DNA from 2 places in the Paeniglutamicibacter selenitireducens genome. Region 1 is predicted to be linked to the other one. Evidence: predicted binding sites of a transcription regulator. Region 1 holds the regulator's gene; the other holds the start of a gene.
What was found. Region 1 encodes Rex, which represses fermentation and respiration genes when NADH is low (regulators of the CRP and FNR family bind a similar motif). Its sites were predicted from a motif close to CTTGTGAANNNNTTCACAAG; they were not measured.

Region 2: ACSYDW_RS15980 (queuosine precursor transporter) is a predicted target of Rex. The motif match lies at 1,811-1,830, and genes of this name have one in related genera.

What each region holds. Positions count from the first base shown of each region.
Region 1 is NZ_JBPULF010000006.1:233,579-238,247, forward strand. It holds gene ACSYDW_RS12615 (cytochrome c biogenesis CcdA family protein) at 1-143, opposite strand, end outside; gene ACSYDW_RS12620 (TlpA family protein disulfide reductase) at 209-835, opposite strand; gene ACSYDW_RS12625 (histidine phosphatase family protein) at 840-1,502, opposite strand; gene ACSYDW_RS12630 (hypothetical protein) at 1,772-2,545, shown strand; gene ACSYDW_RS12635 (redox-sensing transcriptional repressor Rex) at 2,641-3,351, opposite strand; gene ACSYDW_RS12640 (glutaredoxin family protein) at 3,435-3,689, opposite strand; gene ACSYDW_RS12645 (HAD family hydrolase) at 3,740-4,555, shown strand.
Region 2 is NZ_JBPULF010000010.1:96,177-100,845, reverse strand. It holds gene ACSYDW_RS15990 (DUF6297 family protein) at 1-11, opposite strand, end outside; gene ACSYDW_RS15985 (ABC transporter ATP-binding protein) at 4-696, opposite strand; gene ACSYDW_RS15980 (queuosine precursor transporter) at 853-1,575, opposite strand; gene ACSYDW_RS15975 (TetR/AcrR family transcriptional regulator) at 1,872-2,519, shown strand; gene ACSYDW_RS15970 (hypothetical protein) at 2,716-3,372, shown strand; gene thiD (bifunctional hydroxymethylpyrimidine kinase/phosphomethylpyrimidine kinase) at 3,465-4,289, shown strand.

The DNA.
Region 1 (4,669 bases):
TTCTGGTCTGCCAGGTCTGCCCCGGAAAGTCCCGTGACGTAGCCCAGGTATCCGGGAACCAGTGGCAGCACGCAGGGCGAAAGGAAGGAAACCAGCCCGGCGAGGACGGCGATCGGAATCGCAAGCAGCAGTGAGCCATCCATGATGATCTCGGCAAAGGGGTTCCCCTGGGCCGGGACCGCCAACGCGGAAACCAGTGTCGGGGCTATCACAACGACTCGGTGAGGGCCGTGTTGATCAGCGCCTTGAGCGTCGGCTTCTCGGCAACGCCGAGAATGCGGGCCGATACCCGTCCCTGCCGGTCCAGGACCAAGGTCGTCGGTACGGCCTGGAGCGGAACGTACTTGGTCATGGCCAGCTGGATCTCGCCCGCGGTGTCCTGGACGGACGGGTACTTGATGCCAAAGGTCCGCTCAAAGGCCTCGGCTGCGTCCTTTTCGTCCCTGACGTTGATGCCGACGAATCCGGCCTTGCCCTTGAACTCGTCGCTGAGCTCGACCATGTGCGGTGCCTCGATACGGCACGGTGCGCAGGCGGCATACCAGAAGTTCAGGACCGTCACCTGGCCGACCCATTCGGCGGAATCGATCTTCGTTCCGTCGTAGGCGGTGGCGCTGATGCTCACGGGCTCGGTCCGCGAATCCGGTCCGTACTCCTGGACGGAGCCGTCGCCGGCGATGTAGTTCTTGTTGTTGCCTTCACGGGCCTGCTTGGCCAGGGGGTCCTCTTCGCCGACGCAGGCTGCCAGCGGCACCACTGCGGCTGCGAGCATGGCGGCACGCAGGAAAGTACGCCGTCCCACGCGCGAGGGCAGGGACGAAGTGGGATCGGTCATGATCTCAGGCTCCAGGAATGTTCGCGGCGTTGACCAACAGGTCGACACTGGGTTCTGCATAGCGGACGGCGACCAGACTTTCACCTTCAAAGTCCAGGCTAGTCACGGAGGTGAGAGTGCATTCGCGTTTCCGCGGGTCGTGCCAGAGGGCCTTGCCCTCTGCTGCGCGGCGGGTAACCCAAATCGGCAGCTGGTGGCTGACCAAGATGGCTTGCGCCCCGCTACCGCCAAGTTCAACCGCACGATCGCGGTGTTCGACAATGGCGGTCTTCATTCGTTCCACCTGGTCCCGGTAGGGTTCCCCCCAGGATGGACGAAAGGGATTGACGACATAGGACCAGTATTTTGGTTCCTTCAGTCGCTGCTTGATCTGTGAGAGGCCCTGGAACCTGTTGGCGGCCTCGATGATTCGCTCATCGGTCACGATGTCCAACCCAAGCGCCTTCGCAGTCGGGTTGGCAGTTTCCTGGGCCCGAACGAGCGGGGAAGAAACAATGTGGGTGATGTTCGCGCCGGCCTCTTGCTGGGCCGTGAAATACCCTGCCGCACGCTCGGCCATTTCATGGCCGAGGTCGGAGAGATGGAATTCGGGTAGCCGACCGTAGAGAACCCTGTCCGGGTTATACACTTCGCCATGACGCAGAAGGTGAACAGTAGCAGTCGACATGCTCCAAGTGTCTCAAATCTTTGGTGGGTTACCTAAACAGGAAACTTGATCCCCGCCACTTGCTGTGACCCGGGTTCGGCCGTCGATCAGTCCTTTCACGGCAACCGCGCAGGCAACAGGGCCTTGCGGCGAAAGACCGTGCCCTTGACGGAAACCACCTTTTGCCGGATTCCTCCGCACCAAAAACCATCCTTTAGGAGGGGGAGAAATCCAGATGGCAACGGATATTGTGATGCTTAAGACGCATACCGAAACCGAAGGAGCAGGCCATGTCGACACCTGAAAACGAACCCGGGAACCCGCAGACCCCACCCGCCAATCCGGGCCAGCCACAGTACGGGCAGGTCGCTCCGCAGGACCCGAACGCCGCCGTTCCGCCCTACGGACAGGCTCCCCAGTACGGTGCCCCGCAGCAGAACCCGTACGGCCAGAGCCCCTATGGACAGAACCCTGCCCCGTACGGACAAAACCCTTACGGCCAGAATCCCAACCCCTACGGCCAGCCACCCCAGAGCCAAGCGCCCTATGGCCAGCAGCCGTACGGCTCCGGATTCCCGGTGCCTCCGCAGGGTAGTTTCCCCGCACCCCAGATGCCGACCGAGCGTCCCAAGGAACTCGACACCGCGTTCTGGACCATCATCGCCGCGGGCGTGCTGTCACTAATCGCCGCCATCTTCGGCTTCAACACCGAATTGATCCGCCAGCAGCTCTCCGCGACGCCCGAGTTCGACCAGATGGTCCAGGAAACCGGAATGTCGATCGATGCACTCCTGAGTGCCACGCACACCATGGTCATCGTCTTCGCTGTCGTTTCGCTCGGCATCTATGTCCTGCTGGCGTTCATGATCCGCAAGGGCAGCAACGTGGCCCGAGTTTTCGCAACGGTCTTCGCCGCGCTTTCCGTCTTCGGCATCTTCGGCGGAACGATCCTGTCGATCCTGTCCATCCTGGTGGGCGTCGTCGGCGTCGTCTTCGCCTGGATGCGCCCGGCCAGTGCCTACATCGCCGCCCGGCGCGCGGCCCGCGCTGCAGGCTACCGGTAGGGAGCCCCTGCGACGGGGGGTCTTGAATGCGGGAAACCCGCATTCAAGACCCCCCCGTCGGTTAAGCGCAGGATCGTTGGCCCACCGCGAAGCGCCTAGAGGATGTTCTGCCCGTGATAGGCGAGGATCTGCAGTTCGGTTGCGAGGTCGACCTTCCTGAGGTTCACGCCCTCCGGCACCTGCAGGACGACCGGTGCGAAGCTCAGGATGCTTCGCACACCGCACTCGACGACTTTGTCGCACAGGTCCTGCGCTGCCGGCCCCGGGACGGAGAGCACGGCGATGTTTGCCCGCATGGATTCCAGGACCGATGACAGGTCTTTCGTGTCGGCAACGGTCAGCTCGCCGATCTGCGTACCTATGACATCCGGCGCGGCGTCGAGAAGTGCCACGACTTCGAAGCCCCTGCTGCGGAAGCCGCCGTATCCGGAAAGGGCACGCCCCAGGTTGCCGGCACCGATGATCGCCACGCGCCATTTTTGGGTCAGTCCCATGGCCTTGGAAATGTGCTCCGCAAGTTCCGTGACGACGTAGCCCACTCCCCTGGTTCCGTAGGAACCCAGCAGCGAAAGGTCCTTGCGCAGGATCGAGGGGTTGACGCCGGCCTCCGTGGCCAGGACCCCGGAGGAGGTTCTGGTCTGCCCCTGGGATTGAAGCGTGTTCAGCGCCCGCAGGTACTGGGTCAGCCGTGCCAGGGTGGCCTCGGGAAGAATCCGCTCGAGGGAGCCGGTCGCGGGGCTCGCGTGCGGCTCGACGACGTCGTCGGCCGGGCGGTGTTGCGGGGTTGGCATCGTGCTTTGACTCATTCCTTGGATCTTTTCATGAACCTACGGCTGGTACCGCGCCGCGGGGCATCCGCAGCGGATGCGCCGACCGGCACTGGCTCGCGTCAACTCCCGAGCAGGGATTCGAGGCGCTGCGCATCGATGACCCAGAAATCGCGGACCTTTCCGTCGATCAGGAGGACCGGCACTTCCTCCGAGTGCCGGGCCAGCAGTTCGTCGTGCTCGTCGATGTCAACGCTCTGCCATTCGTAGCCCATCCTGGCCGTGACCTCGTCGAGTGTTTCCATGGCTGCGTGGCACAGGTGGCACCCGGAACGGACCAGCAGGGTGATTTCGTGGGGTGTCTTCGCTGTGCTCATGAAAACTACGCTACAGCGCCCCGGCACAATGCGTGCAATAGACTGTGGGGATGCCCGCCACATCAACACATGCTCTGCCGGATGAGACGGAAACCGCAGCGACAGGCACCGCCGCCGCCTTCTTCGATGTCGACAACACCATGATGCGCGGCGCGTCCCTCTTTCCCTTGGCCCGCAAGATGTACAGGCACAAGGCCTTCTCGCTGCGCCAGATCCTCTGGTTCCTTGCACACCAGTTGCGCTTCGCGGCCCGGGGTGAGCACCTCGGGGATATCAAGGCCATCCGGGATCGGGCACTGACGTTGGTCGCAGGGTTTCCCGTCGCCGAAATGCAGGCGCTGGCCGATGAGATCTACGACGAGTTCATCGAGTCCAAGATCTGGCCCGGCACGCGAGCCATCGCCGAACAGCATTTGCACGCCGGGCGCAAGGTGTGGCTGGTGACGGCGACCCCGCTGGAAGTTGCTTCGGTCATGGCCCATCGTCTGGGACTCAGCGGCGCGCTGGGAACCAGCGTCGAGCACGTTGACGGGGCATATACCGGCAGGTTGGTGGGCGAGATCCTGCATGGGCAGGCGAAGGCCGAGGGTGTCCGGGAGCTTGCGGAGGCCGAAGGCCTCGACCTGGGCGAGTGTTGGGGTTACAGCGACTCCCACAACGACATTCCGCTTCTGGAGGCAGTGGGTCACCCCGTGGCGATCAACCCGGATGCGAAGTTGCGCCTCCATGCCAGGCGCCGGAACTGGCCGATCTATGACTTTCGCACCGGACGCAAGGCCGCAACCCTCGGTCTGAAGGCGGTAGGTGTCTCGGGTGCGATATGGGGGCTGTGGCGCAGCCTGGGCAAGGTGCAGCGCCGCCCCTGAGGACGGTACGCCGTCGACGTCGGCCGGCGGGCCGTCGATGCCATCCCCCGCACACGCAGAGAGGTGGGGGGGGGCGGGGGGCGCCCCCCCCCCCCCCCCCCCCCCCCCCCGCCC
Region 2 (4,669 bases), on a different contig from region 1:
GGGTCAGGCATGGGCGATCGCCGCCGCACCTTCGGCAACGGTGGACGCAATGACGCGCCCGTCGGAAACCACCAGGACGGAGTCGGCAACGCTTGAGAGGAATTCCGCGTCGTGGGTGACCACCAACATCGCTGTCCCGGAATCCACCTGCCGGCGCAGGCGCGAAGCCAACGCGGCACGCATCGTCGGGTCCAGCCGCTGTTCGGGCTCGTCCAGCACCAGCAGTTGGCACGGGCGCAGCAAGGCGGCCGCCAGAAGCAACCGCCGGCGCTGCCCGGAGGAGAGCCGCTTCGGAAGTTCTGTCCTGGCCGCGGCGAGGTCGAAGAATTCGAGTTCCCGGTCCACCGCGGCCTGCGGGTTGGCGACCGCATGCCCGCCGGCGATGAGCTGCAGGTGTTCCTCGACGCTGAGCGAGGGGAAGAAGGCGTCCTCGTCGAGGACCACCGAGACGGCCTTGCGGTAGATGAAGCTGGAGTCGTCGGTAAACGACCCCAGGATGACCGATTCCCCGCTCACGGGTTCCTGGTAGCCGACGAGGGTGCGCAGCAGCGTCGATTTGCCCGCGGCGTTGAACCCGACGATGCCCAGCGACTGGCCCGGCTCGACCAGCAGGCTGATGGGCCCACAGACGTCCTGCTGGCCGTATCCGGCCACCAGGTCGGTGGCCCTGAGCAATTCCCTCGAGGTGCTGTCCATATTCTCGAAGGTATCCCCAACCCGCGCCCGGGCCCTTCAGCACAATTGATGATTTTCGTCAGGCGACGCGGGTCCTCCACCGGAGGCAAAACCAAAAGGGGCGGCAGCATGCCCACCAGTGCTGTGGGTGTGCTGCCGCCCCGAGGCGTTGCCTGGCTATGCGGCCGCGGTTTCCTTCTGCCCCAGCGAGTAGCTTGGCTCGCGGCGCTTGAACCAGCGGATGACAAGTGCCGTCACGGGAACGAAGGCGAACTCGACAAGGGTCTTGTAGAGGAATCCGACAAGCACGTAGTTGATGAACGTTGGCACGTCGGCGATCCCGATGACCGACGCCGCGATGGAGCAGAAGATCAGGGTGTCTGCGAACTCGCCCACGCCCGTGGATCCCATCAAGCGTCCGACCAGGCCGCGTTCGCCGAAACGCTCCTTCATCTTCACCAGGACCAGGGAGTTCAGCGTCTGCCCGACCAGGAAGCCCAGCAGCGAGGCAAGCACGATGAGCCAGATCGGGCCGAGGGTGCGTTCAAGGGCTACCTGCCCGTCGTACCACTCGGCGGCGGGCAGCTCGATCATGATCCAGAAGCAGAGCGTGGAGAATGCCGCCAGCACAAAGGTCGTGATGATGGCCCTGCGTGCGACCTTGAATCCGTAGACCTCGGAAATGACGTCGCCCAGGATGTATGCCAGCGGAAAGAGGAAGAACCCTCCGTCGGTGACGATCGGACCGAAGGTGACGCCCTTGGTGGCACCGATATTGGAGAGGATCACGGTCACCGCCATCAGGGCCAGGACGGTGGAGAAATAGGGGCTTCCCGCAGCCGCGAAAACCGCGCGCGAAAGCTGTGGACGTTGTGATGTTGAGGCGGAGATTTCGCCCATGGTTATACCCAATCGAAGAAGTGGTTCGCCAAGTCACCCCCGGGCAGCATTCTCCCCCGCGATTCGAGCAACGATCGGCGGGTCGATTGCGGGCCTCAGGGAGCACTCGCTGTATTAGCACTTGAGGTTCAAGTATCCCACGGCGCTTTCCGGCGCCCACTGCGCTTTCCAGCCGCTGCGCGCAACTTTGGTCACGCTTGCCCCACTCGAACGTGATCCGGGCCACTAAATTCGCATGTTGAACATGTTCAAAAACCACTATGATGGTCTACATGCCTACTGATTCAAGGGCTCGCGTGGCTCAGCAAACCGCAAAGGGCGCCGAAACTCGCCAATTGCTGCTAAACACCGCACTGCGCCTCTTCGCGGAGGACGGCTTTTCCGGCACCACGATGCGCGCCATTGCAAGGGAATCCGGGCTTTCCTTGGGAAACGCGTACTACTACTTCGACTCAAAGGACGAGATCGTCCACGAGCTCTACCGGGGCCTGGCAGAGGAGCACCGGACAGCCACTTGGCCGCTGTTGGTCGAGGGCAACAACCTCGAGACGAATGTGCGCCTGGCGCTGGAGAAGAACCTCGAAATCCTGGCTCCGTTTCACGAGTTCGGGCCCTCGTTCATTCGCACGGCATTTTCCGGGCCGCAGGGCGAACCCGGGGACATCCACCGGTCGCAGGAGCTGGGGTTGTGGCGCCAGGTCGTGGCCGCTTCCCGACCGCTGCCCCCGCTGGCCATCAGGCAGGACCTTCCGCAGCTCCTCTGGCTGATCCAGCGCGGCGTTTTCCTGTTCTGGGCCCACGATTCATCCCCCGGGGCGAAACGCAGCTTCAGGTTGGTCAAGAACGTGGCACCTGTGGTGGCCCGCCTGACCGTTCTCTCGCGCATGCCGGTGGTCCGGACGATCCTTGATGACGTGCTGTCACTGGTGCGCACCGCGAACTAACCCGTGCGCACTTAGGGGGTGTGCCCGCGCCGGCGGGCGCCGCGACCTCGAGCCGATCCCGGGACTTCGGGCATGAGGCGTAGAGTCGGTCTTGACGACAGGCGGGGAAACCCTGAAATCGTATCCAGGGACCTCGGTTCGCTTCGGGGCCTTCGCCGGTTCCGCGGTTTGAGCAGATATCAGGAGGAGACGACAAATGCCATCCGAACACAAGAATCTTCCCAACTGGGTCCGCGAACTTGCGCCGCTGAAGGATCGCACGATCACCCACGAGAGCCCCTACGAACTGCACAGCGTGGGAACCACCAACGGCGACATCGAGGTCCTGCGCTGGTGGCCGACCAGCGACGAGGTTCCGTCCCTCGACAACCACCTGTCCGAAAGCGCCCAGGGACGGGCCGCCCACCTGACCTTGCTCGGAACCCCGGATCCAACCGTCGTCAGCGAACTGGAAACCCGCGGATGGAAGGCCCGGGGACACCACGTCCTGCTGGCGGCCACCACCGACGACGTCGAGCAGGTGGCCAGCATCCCGGAAACCGCAACGTTGTTCGAGGCCCCCATGGACGCATACGACGTCGTGGAAATCGCGGATTTCGATGCACCCGCCGGTCGCGGGCGCATCCGCTTCGCCGACGGTTTCGCACTGCTGAGCGAGCCCGAAATCATGGCCGCCACCGATGCGGAACAATTCCGGAACGCCGTCATCGCCAACCTGGCTGCATCGGCCTCGAGGCAGGGCCTGCCGTGGCTGTTCATGGTCGCGGAAGCCGACAATGCCGCAGGGACCCGCTCGCGTCGCGGTTCCGGCTGGTCCAACGCAACATTGATCACCACCTTCGCCCGCAACTGAACCCTGCTCGCCAGGGGATGGCGGCAGCTGCCGCGGATCCGGACGGATCCACGGATGAATTCGGCACCCGCGGATCGCCCTAAGCTTGAATCATGACTTCTGCCTCCAACGGGACCCGTCCCGCCATTACTTTGACCATCGCAGGCTCCGAGGCCACCGGCGGCGCCGGTGCGCAGGCCGACCTCAAGACCTTCCAGGAATTGGGCACCTACGGCATCACCGCCCTCACGTGCATCGTGTCGTTCGATCCCAAGGACAACTGGAACCACCGCTTCGTTCCAGTGGAAACCCAGGTCATCGCCGACCAGCTCGAGGCAATCCAGACCTGCTACGAGCAGGACCTCAAGACCGTCAAACTCGGCATGATGGGTTCCCCTGCGACCATCAACACCGTGGCCACCGCGCTGCGCAACCAGGATTGGGACAACATCGTCCTTGACCCCGTGTTGATCTGCAAGGGCCAGGAACCGGGCCACGCACTGGACACCGACGAGGCGCTCAAGGCCAACCTGCTGCCGCTGGCAACCTTCGTCACACCCAACCACTTCGAAGCCGAATCGCTCTCGGGCATCACCATCAACAACGTGGATGACCTGACCGCAGCCGCAAAGAAGATCCACGAACTCTCGGGTGCCGCAGTGCTGGCCAAGGGCGGCGTGCGCCTGTCCGGCAGCGAAGCCGTGGACGTTTACTACGACGGCGAGACCCTTGAGGTGCTGTCCGCACCCAAGGTCGGCGAGGTAGCAGTCTCGGGCGCCGGCTGCTCGCTTGCTGCGGCAATCACCGCCGAATTGGCCAAGGGCGCCACCCCGCTTGAAGCGGCGCGCAACGCCAAGGCCTTCGTCACCGAGGGCATCAAGAACCGGGTTTCCTCGGCCGCTCCGTTCGACGCCCTGTGGCAGGGTGGCGCACGCTAAATCCCGCGCCTCTAATCGAATACCCGGTTCCCCGGGAACCAATCGGCTTCGGCCTTTGGCGGTGGCCTCATTCAGAGAATGAGGCCACCGCTTCGTGTTTCCCCCAGTACGCACGGAACCGCCTGTCGCAGCCGGTGCCCTTGCCCGGTACCGCACGCGACGGGCAGCCCGCCCGGAGGGCGATTCCCCCAAGGAATGTGCCCCACCGCAGAGACTACTTATCAACTCCGATATTTTGCCCGCAGGATCCCTCCGCCGGTCTATCGGGTATGTACAAAAGTACATATTTCGAAAAGTTCTCAAACAACTCCTTGAGATATGGGCCAACTCACATAGGATTTCGCTAGTGACTTGCAGGCTCTCCGGCCACACGTCCCACT